DNA from 2 places in the Streptomyces sp. NBC_00376 genome. Region 1 is predicted to be linked to the other one. Evidence: riboswitches for the same ligand, from Rfam matches in the RefSeq annotation. Region 1 holds a riboswitch; the other holds the start of a gene.
What was found. A riboswitch is a leader RNA that binds a small molecule or an ion and turns the genes downstream of it on or off. The one in region 1 is predicted to bind S-adenosylmethionine.
Positions count from the first base shown of each region.

Region 2: another riboswitch for S-adenosylmethionine. It lies ahead of OG842_RS28695 (aminotransferase class V-fold PLP-dependent enzyme); the one in region 1 lies ahead of thrC (threonine synthase).

Region 1 is NZ_CP107960.1:3,950,201-3,959,570, reverse strand. Features, by position in the region: gene OG842_RS17820 (extracellular solute-binding protein) at 1-156, shown strand, start outside; gene OG842_RS17815 (DUF3263 domain-containing protein) at 196-453, shown strand; gene OG842_RS17810 (hypothetical protein) at 496-1,371, opposite strand; gene OG842_RS17805 (hypothetical protein) at 1,381-1,866, opposite strand; gene otsB (trehalose-phosphatase) at 2,050-2,976, shown strand; gene OG842_RS17795 (alpha,alpha-trehalose-phosphate synthase (UDP-forming)) at 3,010-4,401, opposite strand; gene OG842_RS17790 (glucosyl-3-phosphoglycerate synthase) at 4,502-5,458, opposite strand; SAM riboswitch class I at 5,612-5,738, shown strand; gene thrC (threonine synthase) at 5,756-7,081, shown strand; gene OG842_RS17780 (MoaD/ThiS family protein) at 7,112-7,390, shown strand; gene OG842_RS17775 (cold-shock protein) at 7,812-8,018, shown strand; gene groL (chaperonin GroEL) at 8,437-9,370, shown strand, end outside.
Region 2 is NZ_CP107960.1:6,354,806-6,364,175, forward strand. Features, by position in the region: gene OG842_RS28660 (L,D-transpeptidase) at 1-214, shown strand, start outside; gene OG842_RS28665 (hypothetical protein) at 272-673, opposite strand; gene ctaE (aa3-type cytochrome oxidase subunit III) at 861-1,481, shown strand; gene qcrC (cytochrome bc1 complex diheme cytochrome c subunit) at 1,544-2,353, shown strand; gene qcrA (cytochrome bc1 complex Rieske iron-sulfur subunit) at 2,350-3,402, shown strand; gene qcrB (cytochrome bc1 complex cytochrome b subunit) at 3,399-5,024, shown strand; gene trpD (anthranilate phosphoribosyltransferase) at 5,149-6,213, shown strand; SAM riboswitch class IV at 6,299-6,416, shown strand; gene OG842_RS28695 (aminotransferase class V-fold PLP-dependent enzyme) at 6,593-7,969, shown strand; gene OG842_RS28700 (Lrp/AsnC family transcriptional regulator) at 8,051-8,332, opposite strand; gene OG842_RS28705 (rhomboid family intramembrane serine protease) at 8,329-9,081, opposite strand; gene OG842_RS28710 (hypothetical protein) at 9,245-9,370, shown strand, end outside.

The DNA.
Region 1 (9,370 bases):
GACTCGCAGTTCTACCCGTTCGGCAAGACGTCCTGGGCCCGGTCCAGCGAGTCGATCAAGGAGAACATCGGCAAGGCGGTCGCGCCGGGCGGCAGCCCCCGGAGCGTGCTGGGGAAGATCGCGCGCGACTCGGCGGCGGCGGAGCGCACGGAGTAGCGGGTGGCGGCCCTCCGGACGGGCGATATGTTGGCTGATATGACCGCCCCCACGCATGGCCCCGACGACACGGACGGCCTCTCCGACCGGGACCGTGCCGTGCTCGCAGTGGAACGGCAGTCATGGTCCGGCCCCGGGGCCAAGGAGCGGGCGATCCGCGAACAGCTGGGCATCTCGCCCACGCGCTACTACCAGCTCCTGAACGCCCTGCTGGACGACCGCCGCGCACTGGAGGAGGACCCGGTCACGGTGAACCGCCTGCGCCGGGTGCGGGACGCGAAACGCGAACGGCGCTGAGGCAGAAGTACGGGGCGGGACGGCGCTGGGACCGGCGTCCGCTCAGTAGGAGACGGTGATCAGGACGGGCTCCGCGGTGCCGGTGGCACGGAGCGCCTCGACGAAGACCTCCGTGGTCCAGGCCGCCGCGTCCAGGGACCACACCGGCACCCGGCAGCGGAAGGCCAGGGCCCGGCGCATCCCTTCGGTCTGCACCTTCCCGGTCGGCGACCGGGACAGACCCGGGAGGTTCACGGCGGTGCTCTCCGGCTCGACGGTCATCCGGCCGTAGGTGCACGCCAGCGCCTCGTCGCGGACGCGCCCGCCCCGGCCCGGAAGCCCCGCATCGCGGCCCGAAACGGTCACGGTGATGTCCCTGGCCGCGCCCGGATCGGCCAGCTCGTACCAATGCGCGGCGTACAGCAGAGCCGCGGCGGGATCCGGCGCCAGATGCACCGGTGCCACGGTGTGCACTCCGGTGACCCGGACATCGCCCACTTGCCGCAGCACATCGCCGAGGACCGTCGCCACCGGCAGCACGGGCAGTCGCTGCCGGTTCAGGCAGGAGGACACGTCCACCTGGAGCCAGCCGATCTCCCGGACGCGCCCGTCCTGCGTCCAGTCCTCCCCCGCGTCGTTGTGCCCCCACCGGCTTCCGCCGAGCTCCATGCCGGCGCCCAGCAGGGTGCTGCTCCACCCGTAGGCCTCGGCCCGGTTCACCGCCAGGCCGAAGACGTCGACGTCTTCGGCTTCCGAGGCGTCCTCGGCCACGTCGGAATCGAAATCCGAGGCGTCCTCGGCCACGTCGGAATCGGAATCCGAGGTGTCCTCGGGCGGGCCGGACGCCGAAGCGCCCTCGGGCGGTGTGAGCCAGGGATGCCGGGTGAGGACTCCGTGCACGCCCATGAGCAGGGTCGCGTCCCGCACCGCATCACCCATTGCCTCTCCCTACACACCCGCGCCGCAGTTGAAGGTCATCGTGGCAGTGACGGCCTTCTCCGGGGAGTCGGCCTCGCCGATGACGTCCACGTCGATCAGGCTCCGCCACTGCGTCTTCTTCCGGCCCTCGCACGTCTTACGGGCGTTGGCCCGATGGGTGCTGCTCGCCTTGCCCTTGGTCGGCTTCACCTTCTTCGACCCGCTGGCCACGGACTTCCACTTGCCGTGCCGGTCCTTCGCCTGGAGCCAGATGGTGACCTTGGCCTTCTCGCCGGGCTTCCCACCCTTCACCCGCACCCACCAGCCGTGTCCGGACGCCGTCGCCGGGGGCGTACTGGAGACGTGGACGTGGTCGCCGTTGGTGTAGAAGAGACCGGCGTCCGCCGCGTGCCGGGCTTTCGGCCCGGCCGGCCGGGCCTGAGCCGGGGCGGGGGAGAGGGAGGCACCCGCGAGGAGAGCCGCCAGTACCGTGGAAAGGACAAGAGACCTGCGCATCAGGGCCGCTCCCGGTCGTGGGGGACTGGTCGCCCTGATCGCTGTCCGCACCCCACGGGCACCACACGCCAGGCCGGTGTCGTTCATCCGTTCGATGCCTCATGCTCGCGTGGCGGTCGGCTGCGCCTCACCCGTCACGCCGCAGGAGAGCCGGCTCCGGGCCCGCCGCTATAGGCTCGCCCCATGGGCAGCAACCCGGAAGCACCCGCACCCGAACCCGCACCCACACACGCATCCGCGCAGGCACCCGCACCCGCGTCGAGCGAAACCCCGTCCGAGCTCCCGACCCCCGCCACCCCACCCGGCCGCGAAGCCCTCGCCGCGATCCTCGCGCGCCCCGACCGCGCCGTCATCGCGCTCGATTTCGACGGCACCCTCGCCGACATCGTCCCGGACCCGGAACAGGCCCGCGCCCACCCCGGCGCCGTCGAGGCCCTCGCCGCGCTCGCCCCGAAAGTGGCCTCCGTCGCCGTGATCACCGGCCGCCCGGCCGGCGTCGCGGTCCGCCACGGCGGCTTCGCCGGGGTCCCGGGCCTCGACCACCTCGTCGTCCTCGGCCACTACGGCGCCGAACGCTGGGACGCCGTGTCCGGCACCGTCCACGCCCCCGCCCCGCACCCCGGCATCGCCTCGGTCCGCGCCGAACTGCCCGGCGTGCTCGACCGGTCCGGCTCCTGGCACGGCACCTGGATAGAGGAGAAGGGCCGGGCGATCGCCGTACACACCCGCCGGGCCGCCGACCCGCAGGCCGCGTTCGAGGCGCTGGGCGGTCCGCTCGGCGAACTCGCCGCCCGGCACGGACTGATCGTCGAGCCGGGCCGGCTGGTCCTGGAGCTGCGCCCGCCGGGCATGGACAAGGGCGTGGCGCTCGCCCAGTACGTACGGGAGACGGACGCCGAGTCGGTGCTGTACGCGGGCGACGACCTCGGCGACCTCGCCGCGTACTCGGCGGTGGAGAAGCTCCGCACCGAGGGCCCCGACGGCATCCCCGGCCTGCTGGTGTGCAGCGGCAGCGCGGAGGTGCCCGAACTGGCCGAGCGGGCCGATCTGCTGCTGGCCGGACCGGGTGACGTGGTCGCCTTCCTGGCGACACTGGCCCAGCAGCTCTGACAGCCCCGACGGATCCGGCCGCCCCGGCCACTGTCAGCCCCGCCGCAACGCGTCCAGCTGGTCCAGGAACCACTGCTGCGGCGGCAGCGCGACCGCCGCCGCGGCCAGACGTTCCGTACGCGCGGCCCGTTCGTCCTCCGCCATCGTCAGCGCCTCGTGCAGCGCCGCCGCCGTGGCGGAGACGTCGTACGGATTCACCACCACCGCGTCGCTGCCCAGCTCCTCGTACGCCCCCGCCTCCCGCGACAGCACCAGCGCGCAGCCGTGGTCGGAGACGACCGGGATCTCCTTGGCGACCAGGTTCATGCCGTCACGGATCGGGTTGACGAGCGCCACGTCGGCCAGCCGGTACGCGGCGAGCGAGCGGGCGAAGTCGTCCTTGACGTGCAGGACCACCGGAGTCCAGCCCTCCGTGCCGTACACGGCGTTGATCTCGTCGGCGACCCGCCGCACCTCGGCCGTGTAGTCCCGGTACACCGCCAGGTCCTGCCGCGAGGGGTAGGCGAAGGCGACGTGGACGACGCGTTCGCGCCACTCGGGCCGTTCGTCCAGGAGCGCGCGGTACGCGAGCAGGCCGCGCACGATGTTCTTGGACAGTTCCGTTCGGTCCACCCGTACGATCGTCCTCCGGCCGGGGCCGGTCTGCTCGCGCAGTGCCGCCATCCGCTCGTCCACATCCGCCTCGTGGGCCCGGCGGCGCAGGAAGTCCGCGTCCGCGCCGAGCCCGTGCACCCCGATCCTGGTCCGCCCGGTGCCGCCCAGGATCTGGGTGCAGCAGCCGATGAACGCGTCCGCCCAGCGCCGGGTCAGGAACGCCGCCCGGTCCGCGCCCAGGATGCCGTGCAGCAACTGCTCGGCGATGTCGTCGGGGAGCAGCCGGAAGTAGTCGACGGGCGCCCACGGGGTGTGCGAGAAGTGGCCGATCCGCAGGTCGGGGCGGAGTTCGCGGAGCATGCCCGGCACCAGCGCCAGGTGGTAGTCCTGCACCAACACCGCCGCACCCGGCCCCGCCTCCTCTGCGAGCGCCTCGGCGAAGGCCCGGTTGTAGGTCTCGAACGACGCCCACTGCCGCCGGAACTCCGCGTCGAAGACCGGCTCCAGCGGCGTCTGGTACAGCATGTGGTGGACGAACCAGAGCACCGAGTTCGCGATCCCGTTGTACGCGTCGGCGTGCACCCGAGCGTCGATGTCGAGCATCCGTACGCCCTGCTCGGCGACCCCGCGCCGGACCGCCTCCCGGTCCCCGTCACCGAGCGCGGCGCACACCCACAGCTTGTCGTCCACGGCGCTCAGCCCGGAGACGAGACCGCCGCCGCCCCGTTTCGCGTCGAGCGATCCGTCCGTGCCCAGGGTGTACGAGACCGGGCCGCGGTTGGACGCGACGAGGACCTGGGCATCGGGCTGGGCATCGTGCGCGGAGACCATGTTGCGGAATCTAGCCCGATCACGAACCGCCCAAACGTGCGAAGTCAGACCACATCACGCCATGTGGCCGGACCACATCAGGCGGCGTGGCCGGACCACGTCAGGCCGCGCGGCGCGAAACGTACTCCTCGATCTCGCACATCGGCGGCCGTTCCTCGGTGTCCACGGCATGGGTGCGCGGCACGAAGCCGTTCTCGCCGCGTTCGAACTGGGTGATCGCCGGGCGGGTCAGATGGCCGCGGGAGAGCCGCAGCTGCGCGGTCCGGTAGATCGCCGCCGCCATCCGGCCGAGCGCCTGCCCGTCCTGGTGCCGGTGCTTGCGCACCCCCACGTCGACCTGGGCCAGCGCGTCCAGCCCCACCGTGTGCAGCGCGTCGACCAGCAGGCCCAGTTCCACGCCGTAGCCGACGGGGAAGGGCAGCCGTTCGAGCAGCGAGCGGCGTACGGCGTATTCACCGCCCAGCGGCTGCACGAAACCGGCCAGTTGCGGCCAGTGCAGATTGAGCAGCGGGCGGGCCACGAGTTCGGTCACCCGGCCGCCCTGCCCCGTCGTGTCACCGAACGGGCGGTCGTACATCGCCTTCACGAACTGCACGTCCGGGTCGGTCAGCAGCGGGCCGACGATGCCGGAGACGAAGTCCGCCGAGAAGTCCTTCAGATCGGCGTCGATGAAGCAGACGATGTCGCCACCGGTCACCAGGAGCGACCGCCACAGCACCTCGCCCTTGCCGGGCACGGCCGGTATCCGGGGGAGTATCGCGTCGCGGTGCACCACCCGGGCACCGGCCTCCCGGGCCACCTCCGCGGTGGCGTCGGTGGAACCGGAATCGATCACCACGAGCTCGTCGACCAGCCGGACCTTCTCCATCAGCTCGCGCCGGATCGTCGCGACGATCTCGCCGACCGTCGCCTCCTCGTTCAGCGCCGGCAGTACGACACTGACGCTCCCGCGGCTCAATTCCCCGGCCCTGGCCCTGGCGGCCAGCAGGCTGTCCAGCGGGCGGTCGGCGGCCGACCAGGAACGCCTGGCCAGCCAGCATTCGACCTCTTCCAGCACGGTCGATACTCCCTGTATGTGATCCATCTCGCGGTTCGGACGACTATCTCAAGAGTCCGATGCTTCGGTTACAGTCTTGAACAACGCGGACGACCATCGCATGCCGGGGTCCGTCCGCCGATAAATGCCCGGATCGAAGATCCGGTGCCACAGCGCTCATCCAGAGGGACTGAGGGAACGGCCCGTTGAAGTCCCGGCAACCCCCCCACCGACCGTGAGGTCCGGTGAGGAAGGTGCCAATTCCGTCTCGTGGCGAAACGCGCCGCGAGGAAGATGAGGAGAAAGGGCCTCGCCACCATGGCTGCGCAGACCGTTGCAGTAAGCACCGATTCTTCCGTCGACGCCGAAGCCGTCAGCACCGGAGCCGTCGACCTCGGCCCCGCCTCGGGCCTTTCCTGCCGCGAGTGCGGCGAGCGTTTCGAACTCGGCCCCATTTTCGCCTGCGCGTCCTGTTTCGGGCCGCTCGAAGTCGCGTACGACCTGCCGAGCGGCTCTCCCGAGGAGCTGAAGAAGCGCATCGAGGCCGGCCCGGCCAACATCTGGCGCTACGCGCCGCTGCTGCCGGTCCCCGCCGATGTCGCCGAGAAGCCGAACCTGAACCCCGGCTGGACCAAGCTCGTCCAGGCCGACAACCTCGCCCGTGAGTTCGGCGTCGAGCAGGGCAAGCTCTTCGTCAAGGACGACTCCGGCAACCCCACGCACTCCTTCAAGGACCGCGTCGTCGCCCAGGCCATCGAGGCCGCCCGCGCCTTCGGCTTCACCACCCTCTCCTGCTCCTCCACCGGCAACCTCGCCGGTGCCGTCGGCGCCGCCGCCGCCCGCGCCGGCTTCCGCTCCTGCGTGTTCATCCCGCACGACCTGGAGCAGGGCAAGGTCGTCATGGCCGCGGTGTACGGCGGAGAACTCGTCGGCATCGAGGGCAACTACGACGACGTCAACCGCTTCTGCTCCGAGCTCATCGGCGACCCGCTCGGCGAGGGCTGGGGCTTCGTCAACGTCAACCTGCGTCCGTACTACGGCGAGGGCTCCAAGACCCTGGCGTACGAGATCTGCGAACAGCTGGGCTGGCAGCTCCCGGACCAGCTGGTCATCCCGATCGCGTCCGGCTCGCAGTTCACGAAGATCGACAAGGGCCTCCAGGAGCTGATCAAGCTCGGCCTGGTCGAGGACAAGCCGTACAAGCTCTTCGGCGCCCAGGCCGAGGGCTGCTCGCCGGTCTCGGTCGCGTACAAGGGCGGCCACGACGTCGTCCGGCCGCAGAAGCCGAACACGATCGCCAAGTCCCTCGCCATCGGCAACCCGGCCGACGGCCCGTACGTCCTGGACATCGCCCGCCGCACCGGCGGCGCCGTGGAGGACGTGAACGACGAGCAGGTCGTCGACGCGATCAAGCTGCTGGCGCGCACCGAAGGCATCTTCGCGGAGACGGCGGGCGGTGTGACGGTCGGCGTGACGAAGAAGCTCATCGAGGCCGGTCTGATCGACCCGTCGCTGACCACCGTCGTACTCAACACGGGTGACGGCCTCAAGACCCTCGACGCGGTGGCCGAAACCTCTCAGGCGACCGCGACGATCCGTCCCAGCCTGGACGCGTTCCGCGCCGCCGGCCTCGCCACCAGCTGACCACCCGAGACTCCAGGAAGGGCACCCACCATGAGCGTCAAGGTCCGCATCCCCACCATCCTCCGCACCTACACGGGCGGCCAGGCCGAGGTCCCGGCCGAGGGCTCGACCCTCTCCCAGGTCATCGAGTCCCTGGAGCAGAACCACCCGGGCATCGCCGCCCGCGTCCTGGACGACCAGGGCAAGCTGCGCCGCTTCGTGAACGTGTACGTCAACGACGACGACGTGCGCTTTGAGGGCGGTCTGGAGACGGCCACGCCGGACGGCGCCGGTATCTCGATCATCCCGGCCGTGGCCGGCGGCTGCTGACGCCCCGTCCGACCCCACCGCGTTATCGAATTGCCCCCTCCGCTTCAATCGCGGAGGGGGCAATTCTGCATGGTTGAGCGCGGTAGAGTGTGGGAAGTCCCCCCAGCTGCCCGTGCCGCCCGCATATGAGAATGCGCCCGGCCGCGACAAGATGCAGCCAAAGTGTGCGATGTGCTTGCGGCATAAGTCGCCTTTGCCTGGCCCGACTTGCCCAGGAATCTTATGAATTCCCCATATTCGGGCGTTCGGTGCGGCCGAGAATTCTCGTCCGATTGACCTGTTGCAGAGGGCAGTTGGGCAGATACATTCAGCCGCGGTCGACGCGTTCCGGCGCACACACCCTCTCCTGTCGGAGGGTGAGTTCTGACCCGGGTCCGCGAAGTGCGGTCCTGCGCAAGGGCCAGTAATAGGGGAGTTAGGCATGGCTCAGGGCACCGTCAAGTGGTTCAACGCGGAGAAGGGGTACGGCTTCATCGCGGTCGACGGTGGTGCGGATGTTTTCGTCCACTACAGCGCGATCCAGATGGACGGGTACCGCACCCTCGAAGAGGGTCAGCGAGTTGAATTCGAGATCTCGCAGGGCCAGAAGGGGCCGCAGGCAGACATGGTCAAGCTCGCCGTCGGCTGAGTTCGAACGGTCGGCCAACGACACCATTCACGCACTGCACTCACGCGCTGAGGGCCCGTACCCAGGGGGTACGGGCCCTCGGTGCGTCGCGGCCGCCCTGCGCGCGCCGGGTGCGCGCCCGCGCATGCAAGGCGGCGCATGCCGTCCCGGCCTGCGCCGCCGGACGTTTTCCACAGCCCTCCACACCCCTCCGCGACCCTCCGGGGTTGTCCACATCCCGAGGGGGACGCTTGCACTCGAGGGGGTCGAGTGCTAATCATTGGCGTTAGCACTCTCCAGGTGAGAGTGACAGAACTTGGACCGGGCCGGTGAGGCCCGCGGGCCGGTGGGGCAAGGAACCACCGGCTCACGCAGGCCGTCCGTCGCGGGCGCCACTCGGTCCGGAGAAATCCACCCCTGTCCGGGAGGACCACTTCACATGGCCAAGATCATCGCGTTCGACGAGGAGGCCCGGCGCGGTCTCGAGCGCGGCATGAACCAGCTCGCCGACGCCGTCAAGGTCACCCTTGGCCCCAAGGGTCGCAACGTCGTCCTTGAGAAGAAGTGGGGCGCCCCCACGATCACCAACGATGGTGTTTCCATCGCCAAGGAGATCGAGCTGGAGGACCCGTACGAGAAGATCGGTGCGGAGCTGGTCAAGGAGGTCGCCAAGAAGACGGACGACGTCGCCGGCGACGGTACGACCACCGCCACCGTTCTCGCCCAGGCTCTCGTCCGCGAGGGCCTGCGCAACGTCGCCGCGGGTGCCAACCCGATGGCCCTCAAGCGGGGTATCGAGAAGGCCGTCGAGGCCGTCTCCGCCGCCCTCCTGGAGCAGGCCAAGGACGTGGAGACCAAGGAGCAGATCGCTTCGACGGCCTCCATCTCCGCCGCCGACACCCAGATCGGCGAGCTCATCGCCGAGGCCATGGACAAGGTCGGCAAGGAAGGCGTCATCACCGTCGAGGAGTCCCAGACCTTCGGTCTGGAGCTGGAGCTCACCGAGGGTATGCGCTTCGACAAGGGCTACATCTCGGCGTACTTCGCCACCGACATGGAGCGCATGGAGTCGTCCCTGGACGACCCGTACATCCTGATCGTCAACTCGAAGATCAGCAACGTGAAGGACCTCCTTCCGCTGCTGGAGAAGGTCATGCAGTCCGGCAAGCCGCTGCTGATCATCGCCGAGGACGTCGAGGGCGAGGCCCTGTCGACCCTGGTCGTCAACAAGATCCGTGGCACCTTCAAGTCCGTCGCCGTCAAGGCCCCGGGCTTCGGTGACCGCCGCAAGGCCATGCTCGGCGACATCGCCATCCTCACCGGTGGCACCGTCATCTCCGAGGAGGTCGGCCTCAAGCTGGAGAACGCCGGTC
Region 2 (9,370 bases), 2.4 Mb from region 1:
CAGCCAGGCCGAGTGGTTCTACAACACCGTGCGCACGGGTGACATCGTCACGGTCGTGGGCAGCCAGGGCGAGATGATGACGCCGTTCGACAACGGCTTCGGCGACTGGAACCTGTCCTGGGCCAAATGGCTGAAGGGCAGCGCCCTGCAGAAGGACACCACCCCGGAACGCGACGACACGATCCAGGCGGCGCGACTGCGCCCCGAGGTCTGACCGGCCCGGGGAGTGCACTGCCCCTCAGTGGTGCCGCGGACGGGGCCGCGGCGGGCATCAGGCGTCCACGCAGTCCCTGCTGCGCAGCAGGGACGCCAGGGCGTCCGCGAACTCGACCGGTTCGACCGGAAGGGTCACCGCGGCGTCCGCACGGCTCCAGGTGGCCAGCCAGGCGTCCTGCGGGCGCCCGATCAGCAGCAGGACCGGCGGGCACCGGAAGATCTCGTCCTTGATCTGCCGGCAGACGCCCATGCCGCCCGCGGGCGCCGTCTCGCCGTCCAGCACGCAGACGTCGATGCCGCCGCGGTCCAGTGCCTCCAGCACGGCGGGCATGGTGGCGCATTCGAGGAATTCCACCGGTGGCACGTCAGCCGCGGGCCTGCGCCCGGCTGCCAGCCTCACCTGCTCACGGGTGTTGGCGTCGTCGCTGTAGACCAGGACCGTGGCGGTCGGCTGCATTGTTCCTCCGTGACATCTGTGTCTTCGGGGCTTTCCGGGCATGAACCGATGCGCGGATCGTACTCCGCCCGACGGCCTGTCAGCACCGCTTCGGACCGCTGTTCCATGGGCCGTTCGGGGAGGACACACCCGGCTGACACACCGAACGGCACCCCCCGGGGTGAGGGCGGGATAAGCGACCGACATAATGTCGGTCGTGGCGACAGCAACGACAGTAGAAACCGGGCACGCGCACCCGTCGGTCAATCGACCGAACCTCACCAGCGTCGGAACCATCATCTGGTTGAGTTCCGAGCTGATGTTCTTCGCGGCCCTCTTCGCGATGTACTTCACCCTGCGATCGGTGACGGGACCGGAGCACTGGAAGGAAATGGCTTCGGCCCTGAACTTCCCGTTCTCGGCGACGAACACCACGATCCTGGTGCTCTCCTCACTCACCTGCCAGCTCGGCGTCTTCGCCGCGGAGCGGGGCGATGTGAAGAAGCTCCGTGCGTGGTTCGTGATCACTTTCGTGATGGGTGCGATCTTCATCGGAGGCCAGGTCTTCGAGTACACCGAGCTGGTGAAGAAGGACGGCCTCTCGCTGTCCTCCGACCCGTACGGCTCGGTGTTCTACCTGACCACCGGCTTCCACGGTCTGCATGTGACAGGCGGTCTCATCGCCTTCCTGCTCGTTCTGGGCAGGACATACGCAGCCAAGAGGTTCACCCACGAACAGGCGACCGCCGCCATCGTCGTGTCCTATTACTGGCACTTCGTCGATGTCGTATGGATCGGCCTCTTCGCCACGATCTACATGATCAAGTAACCGGGTTCGAACCCGAACCACATCCAGCATCGACGCAGAAGATCCTGACACCGGGGTAATCCGTGAAAAAGCTCTCCGCACGACGACGCCATCCGTTGGCGGCGGTCGTCGTACTCCTCCTCGCGCTGGCGGCCACTGGGGGGCTGTACGCCGCGTTTGCGCCCGCGAGTAAGGCGCAGGCCGACGAAACCGCCCAGTCCCTCGCCATCGACGAGGGCAAGAAGCTGTACGCCGTCGGTTGCGCCAGCTGCCACGGAACCGGCGGTCAGGGCACCACCGACGGGCCGAGCCTGGTCGGCGTGGGCTCCGCCGCCGTTGACTTCCAGGTCGGTACGGGCCGTATGCCGGCGCAGCAGCCCGGCGCCCAGGTACCGAAGAAGAAGGTCATCTACAACCAGGCGCAGATCGACCAGCTCGCGGCGTACGTCGCGTCGCTCGGCGCCGGTCCGGTCGTTCCGACCAAGAAGCAGGTCGACCCTGCGGGTGCGGACATCGCCAAGGGTGGCGAACTGTTCCGTACCAACTGCGCGCAGTGCCACAACTTCACCGGTGAGGGCGGCGCGCTGTCGAACGGCAAGTACGCGCCCAGCCTTGAGGGCGTGGACCCGAAGCACCTCTACGAGGCCATGCAGACCGGCCCGCAGAGCATGCCGTCCTTCCCGGACACGACGATGCCCGAGCAGCAGAAGCGGGACATCATCGCGTACGTCCAGACCGTGAACGGCGACCAGACGGCGAACCCGGGTGGTCTGAAGCTGGGCGGCCTCGGGCCGGTCAGCGAGGGTCTGTTCGCCTGGGTCTTCGGGCTCGGCGCACTGATCGCAGTTGCCATTTGGGTCGCGGCCCACACCGCTAAGGCCAAGAAGTCATGAGTAGCCAAGAGATTCCAGACGAGAACCTGCCCGCTGAGCAGGGCACCGCGCACGGCGCGGTAGAGGTCGCGGACGACCCGTTCGCCGACCCGGGGCTGCCGGCCCACAAGCCGCGCATCCAGGACATCGACGAACGGGCCGCGAAGCGGTCCGAGCGCGCCGTCGCGTTCATGTTCACGCTGTCCATGCTGGCGACGATCGGCTTCATCGCCTCGTACGTCATCTTCCCGGTCGACAAGATCGTGTACATCTGGCCCTTCGGCCATGTGAGCGCGCTCAACTTCTCCCTGGGTCTGACCCTGGGCGTGGCACTCTTCGCGATCGGTGCGGGCGCCGTCCACTGGGCGCGCACGCTGATGTCCGACGTGGAGGTCGCCGACGACCGGCACGCCATCGAGGCCGAGCCCGAGGTCAAGGCGAAGGTCCTGGCGGACTTCGCGGCGGGTGCCGAGGAGTCCGCGTTCGGACGGCGCAAGCTGATCCGCAACACCATGTTCGGCGCGCTGGCCCTGGTGCCGCTCTCCGGTGTGATGCTGCTTCGCGACCTCGGTCCGCTGCCGGAGAAGAAGCTCCGCAACACCCTGTGGGCCAAGGGCAAGCAGCTCATCAACATGAACACGATGGAGCCGCTGCGTCCCGAGGACGTCGCCGTCGGTTCGCTGACCTTCGCCATGCCCGAGGGCCTGGAGGAGAGCGCTCACGACTTCCAGAACCAGATCGCCAAGGCCGCGCTGATGATCGTCCGTATCCAGCCGGAGAACATCAAGGACAAGCGCGAGCGCGAGTGGGCCCACGAGGGAATCGTGGCCTTCTCCAAGATCTGCACCCACGTCGGCTGCCCGATCAGCCTGTACGAGCAGCAGACGCACCACGTGCTCTGCCCGTGCCACCAGTCCACCTTCGACCTCTCCGACGGCGCCCGCGTCATCTTCGGTCCGGCCGGTCACGCCCTTCCGCAGCTGCGGATCGGTGTGAACAGCGAGGGCAACCTCGAGGCGCTCGGTGACTTCGAAGAGCCCGTCGGTCCTGCATTCTGGGAGCGCGGATGAGTACTGCGACCGACACACAGCGCAAGGCGCCCGCCGGTGAGCGGGTGGCCGACTGGGCGGACGGCCGGCTCGGGATCTACTCCCTGGCCAAGGCCAACATGCGCAAGATCTTCCCGGACCACTGGTCCTTCATGCTCGGTGAGATCGCCCTCTACAGCTTCATCATCATCATCCTCACGGGTGTGTATCTGACGCTGTTCTTCGACCCGAGCATGAGCGAGGTCGTGTACCACGGCTCGTACGAGCCGATGCAGGGCATCCGGATGTCCGCGGCCTACGCCTCGACGCTGGACATCAGCTTCGACGTCCGCGGTGGTCTGCTGGTCCGCCAGATCCACCACTGGGCCGCGCTGATCTTCCTGGCCGGCATGTTCGTGCACATGATGCGCGTCTTCTTCACGGGTGCGTTCCGCAAGCCGCGTGAGATCAACTGGCTGTTCGGCTTCCTGCTGTTCGTGCTGGGCATGTTCACCGGCTTCACCGGCTACTCGCTCCCGGACGACCTGCTGTCCGGTACGGGTGTCCGCTTCACCCAGGGCGCGATCCTGTCGATGCCGGTCGTCGGCACGTACATCTCGATGTTCCTGTTCGGCGGAGAGTTCCCCGGTCACGACTTCGTCAGCCGGTTCTACTCGATCCACATCCTGCTGCTGCCGGGCATCATGCTCGGTCTGCTGGTGGCGCACCTGATCCTGGTCTTCTACCACAAGCACACGCAGTTCGCGGGTCCCGGCCGGACCAACAAGAACGTCGTCGGCATGCCGCTGCTGCCGGTGTACATGGCGAAGGCCGGTGGCTTCTTCTTCCTGGTCTTCGGCATCATCGCCATCATCGCGGCGATCGCCTCGATCAACCCGATCTGGGCCATCGGTCCGTACCGCCCGGACCAGGTGTCCACCGGCGCCCAGCCCGACTGGTACATGGGCTTCGCCGAGGGTCTGATCCGAGTGATGCCGGGCTGGGAGATCAACCTCTGGGGTCACACGCTCGTCCTGGGTGTGTTCATCCCGCTGATGGCCTTCGGACTGGTGCTCGGGATCATCGCGGTCTACCCGTTCGTCGAGTCCTGGGTCACCGGGGACAAGCGCGAGCACCACATCCTGGACCGCCCGCGCAACGCCCCGACCCGGACGGCCTTCGGCGTCGCCTGGATCACCGAGTACGTCGTCGTCTTCATCGGCGGTGCCAACGACCTGTGGGCCACGCACTTCCACCTGTCGCTGAACGCCATCTCCTGGTTCGTACGGATCTTCATCTTCGTCGGCCCGGTCATCGCGTTCATCGCCACCCGGCGGATCTGCCTCGGCCTCCAGCGCCGCGACAAGGAGAAGGTGCTGCACGGACGCGAGTCCGGCATCATCAAGCGCCTGCCGCACGGCGAGTTCGTCGAGATCCACGAGCCGCTCGGCCCCGAGAAGCTGCACACGCTCACCGCGCACGAGCAGTACAAGCCGGTCGAGATCGGCCCGACGGTCGACGAGAACGGTGTCGAGCGCAAGGTGTCTGCGCTGCAGAAGCTGCGGGTCCGGCTCAGCAAGGGCTACTACGGCGAGAACAACCAGATCGCCAAGCCCACCGCCGAGGAGTACAAGGAGATCACCAGCGGCCACGGTCACCACTGATCGCCTGAACTGATCGCCACAGCGAGAGCCCCGTCCATTCGATGGACGGGGCTCTTTGCTGCCCCCGGCGCTCGATAGGGTGGAGGTGATCCCTTTTACCGGCTGTGGACCCCAGGAGCGGACCATGAACGTTGTGACCCCGATCGGCGGCGACAGCGTGGCGGACCGTACCTGGCCCGGCGTGCTGAACCCCCTGCTGCGCGGCGAGGACCTCACCGCCGACGACACCGCGTGGGCGATGGACCGCATCATGAGCGGCGAGGCGAGCGATGTGCAGATCGCCGGATTCGCGGTGGCCCTGCGCGCCAAGGGCGAGACCATCGACGAGGTCTCCGGCCTGGTCCGGACGATGTACGAGCACGCCAACACCATCCACGTACCCGGCCGTACGGTCGACATCGTCGGCACCGGCGGAGACCTCGCCAAGACGGTCAACATCTCCACCATGTCGGCGGTCGTCATCGCCGGTACCGGCGCCAAGGTCGTCAAGCACGGCAACCGCGCCTCCTCGTCGGCGAGCGGTTCCTCCGACGTGCTGGAGAAGCTCGGCGTCAATCTGGACCTCTCCGCGCAGCGGGTGGTCGAGGTCGCCGAGGAGGCCGGCATCACCTTCTGTTTCGCGGTGAAGTTCCACCCCGCCCTGCGGTACGTCGCAAGGGCCCGCAAGGAGCTCGGCACGCCGACCACGTTCAACATCCTCGGGCCGCTCACCAACCCGGCCCGGGTGCGTTCCCAGGCCGTCGGTGTCGCCGACCTGAAGATGGCGCCCATCGTCGCCGGTGTCCTTGCCGAGCGCGGCAATTCGGCGCTGGTCTTCCGCGGTGACGACGGCCTGGACGAGCTGACCACGACCGCGACCTCCCGGGTCTGGGTGGTCCGGGACGGAGAGGTGCGCGAGGAGGTCTTCGACCCGCGCGACGTCGGTCTGGAACTGGTGCCCGTCGAGGCCCTGCGCGGTGCGGACGCCTCGTACAACGCCGACGTCGCCCGGCGGGTGCTGTCCGGCGAGCGGGGGCCGGCGCGGGATGCCGTGCTGCTCAACTCGGCGGCGGCGCTGACGGCTCTCGACCCGACGGACGGCACGCTGAACGAGCAGCTCGCGGCCGGGATCGCGAAGGCCGCCGAGTCCATCGACTCCGGGGCGGCGGCGCGTGCGCTGGAGCGCTGGGTGGCGGCCAGCAACGCCTGAAACGGGCGCAGATGTGGTGCGAGGCGCAGTCCGGATCCTGGACTGCGCCTTGCGCGTCTTCGCACGTATGGCAAGATGCAGGTCAGGTCATGAGTGACAGCGACTACGGCCCCGGCCCGCTGTCCGGCAACCCTCCGTCCGTGGCGGGGTGCCCCGGGTGAAGACCAGGCCGTAGGCAGCGAGGTCTGCGGCAAGCGCGGGCCCCTCGGCATCTGTGAATGCCAACCCCCGGGGTCCTGGTCCCTAGGGAGCCTCTTGTGAGCACGCGAATGCGATAGGGCCGTCGGCCCTCCTCCGCACACCCCTCTTCATCTTTTCCGCTGCGCTGCCGCGTATCCGCCGGCGCATGCGATTCGCCTGCCTCTTACGGGAGTTCGCCATGTCTGTCTTCACCGCTGCCGCCGACCAGTCGCTTTGTGCCCCTCTGCCGGTTCTGGGCAAGGATGTGACGGTTCCGCTGGTCACGGGTGGCGAGGTCACCTACGCCGCGCTCGACTACGCCGCCAGCGCCCCCGCGCTCCAGCGGGTCTGGGACGACGTCGCCGCGTACGCCCCGTACTACGGCAGCGTCCACCGCGGGGCCGGCTACCTCTCGCAGCTCTCCACCGACCTCTTCGAGAACAGCCGCGCGACCGTCGCGGAGTTCCTCGGCTGCCGCGCCGGTGACCAGGTGATCTTCACCCGTTCGACCACCGACTCGCTGAACCTGCTGGCCGCGGTCGTCCCGGCCGACTGCCAGGTCTTCGTCTACGAGACCGAGCACCACGCCTCGCTGCTGCCGTGGCGTGACGCCCGGGTGACGTACCTGAACGCCCCGCGCACCCCGGCCCAGGCGGTCGAGACGCTGGAGCGGGCGCTCGCCGACCGCGAGCCCTACGGTCCCGCGCTGGTCTGCGTCACCGGCGCCTCCAACGTCACCGGCGAGCTGTGGCCGGTGAAGGAGCTGGCCGCCGCCGCCCACGCGCACGGCGCCCGGATCGTCCTGGACGCCGCTCAGCTCGCCCCGCACCACCCCGTCGACATCGCCGAGCTGGACGTGGACTGGGTCGCCTTCTCCGGGCACAAGCTGTACGCGCCCTTCGGCTCGGGCGTCCTCGCCGGCCGGGCCGACTGGCTGCAGGAGGCCGAGCCCTACCTCGCGGGCGGCGGCGCCTCGCGCAAGGTCGCCCGTCGCACCGACGGCGGAGTGGATGTCGAGTGGCACTCCACCGCCGCCCGCCACGAGGCCGGTTCCCCCAACGTCATCGGCGTGTACTCCATCGCCTCCGCCTGCAAGGCGCTCACCGAGGCGGGCTTCGACAACCTGGTCGCCCGGGAGCAGTACCTCGTCGATGCGGTCCGCACCGGCCTCGCCGAGGTCCCCGAGGTCAAGGTGCTCTCGCTGTTCGGCGATGACGCCCCGCGGGTAGGCGTCATCTCCTTCGTGGTGGAGGGCTGGAACAGCTCGCACTTCGCCGCCGCGCTCTCCGCCGAGTACGGCATCGGCGTCCGCGACGGCCTGTTCTGCGCCCACCCGCTGGTCCGCACCCTGCTGGGCAGCGACCCGCAGGAGGTCGGCGAGTGCGGTGCGCCGGAGGCCGAGCCGGGCGAGCGCTCATTGAACGCGATCCGGGTGAGCTTCGGCGCCGGTACGCCGGACGAGCACATCGAGCGGTTCGTCCGCGCGGTCAAGGAGCTGGTGCTCAAGGGCGCGCAGTGGAAGTACCGCACCGAGGACGGCCGCTGCGTCCCGGACCGGGGTGCGGCGCAGCTCTGAGGCACACAGCACTTCGGCGGGGGACGGGCAGCCTGTGGGCCCGTCCCCCGCCGAAGTGCTGCGGGGTGGTGAGGTGCGTGTCTACGCGTCGAGGCCGATGGCGAAGGCGGCCTCCAGGTCGTGCTGCGAGTAGGTACGGAACGCCACATGGGTGTCGGTGGCCTCGACGCCGGGGATCTTGCTGATCCGGCCGGGGATGACATCGGCGAGATCGTCGTGCTTGGGCACCCGGACCATGGCGATCAGGTCGTACGTACCGGTGACCGAGAAGACCTCGCTGACACTGTCCAGCGCGGCGATGGCCTCGGCGATCTCGGGAATCCGGTCCACGCTGGTTTTGATGAGCACGATCGCGGTGATCACGGCTGGCTTTCTCCCTCGGTGGCCGTGGCTGGTCCCTTCACTCTATCCGTACGCCGGTAACGCCCCCAGGCGTAGAGGAAGCCGAGGGCGAAGCCCACCACATGGGCCAGATAGGCCACGCCCGGCCCCCCGCTGCCCGCGCCCTGGACGGCCAGCCACTGGAGGGCGAACCAGAAGACCAGCACGATCCAGGCGGGGAAGCGCAGCGGCAGGAAGAAGAGGAACGGGAACAGGCTGGTGACCCGGGCCCTGGGGAACAGGTACAGGAACGCCCCGAGCACCGCCGAGATCGCCCCCGAGGCGCCCACCAGCGTCTGGTCGGACGTGGCGTGCGCGGCCGCGTAGGCGACCAGGGCCAGGTAGCCGGAGATCACGTAGAAGGAGGTGAACCCGAGCCGGCCCATGCGTTCCTCGGTCATCGCCCCGAACACGTACAGGAAGAGCACGTTGCCGAGCAGATGCAGCCAGCTGCCGTGCACGAAGAGGGCGGTGAGCGGGGTGAGCAGGGCGTGTGCGGAGCCGTCCCACAGCTCGCTGGGGATCACGCCCCAGCGTTCGAAGTACCCGGCCTGGGCGGCGAGCAGGGCGTCGGCGGTGCCGGGGACCGGGTTGAAGCCGGACAGCGGGCTGATCAAGAAGACCAGGACGCAGGCCGCGATCAGGGCATGGGTCACCACTGGCCCGCCCGAGGTGACCGTCCGTAGCAGCCCACCGGTCAGCCTTCCGGTCACAGCTCGCCGATCGATCATGAACAGAGCATGACGCAAGCGGAGGGAACGGGACAGACCGCCTCGCCGTGTCGGGGGGACATGGCGAGGCCGTAGGGTTACGGCAGGACATCCGCAGTTCGACGGCGCACCGCGAGATCCTTGAAGCAAGGCAGCAAGAGGCTCGACGAAAGAGGACGCAACGATGACGACGGTTCCCCAGATGACCGACGGGACTCGCTGGCGCTGCACGCTCTGCGGAAATCTCACGCGCTTCGACGTGACGCGCTCCTCGAAGGTCGTCGAATATGTCCATCTCGACCTGGCCGGT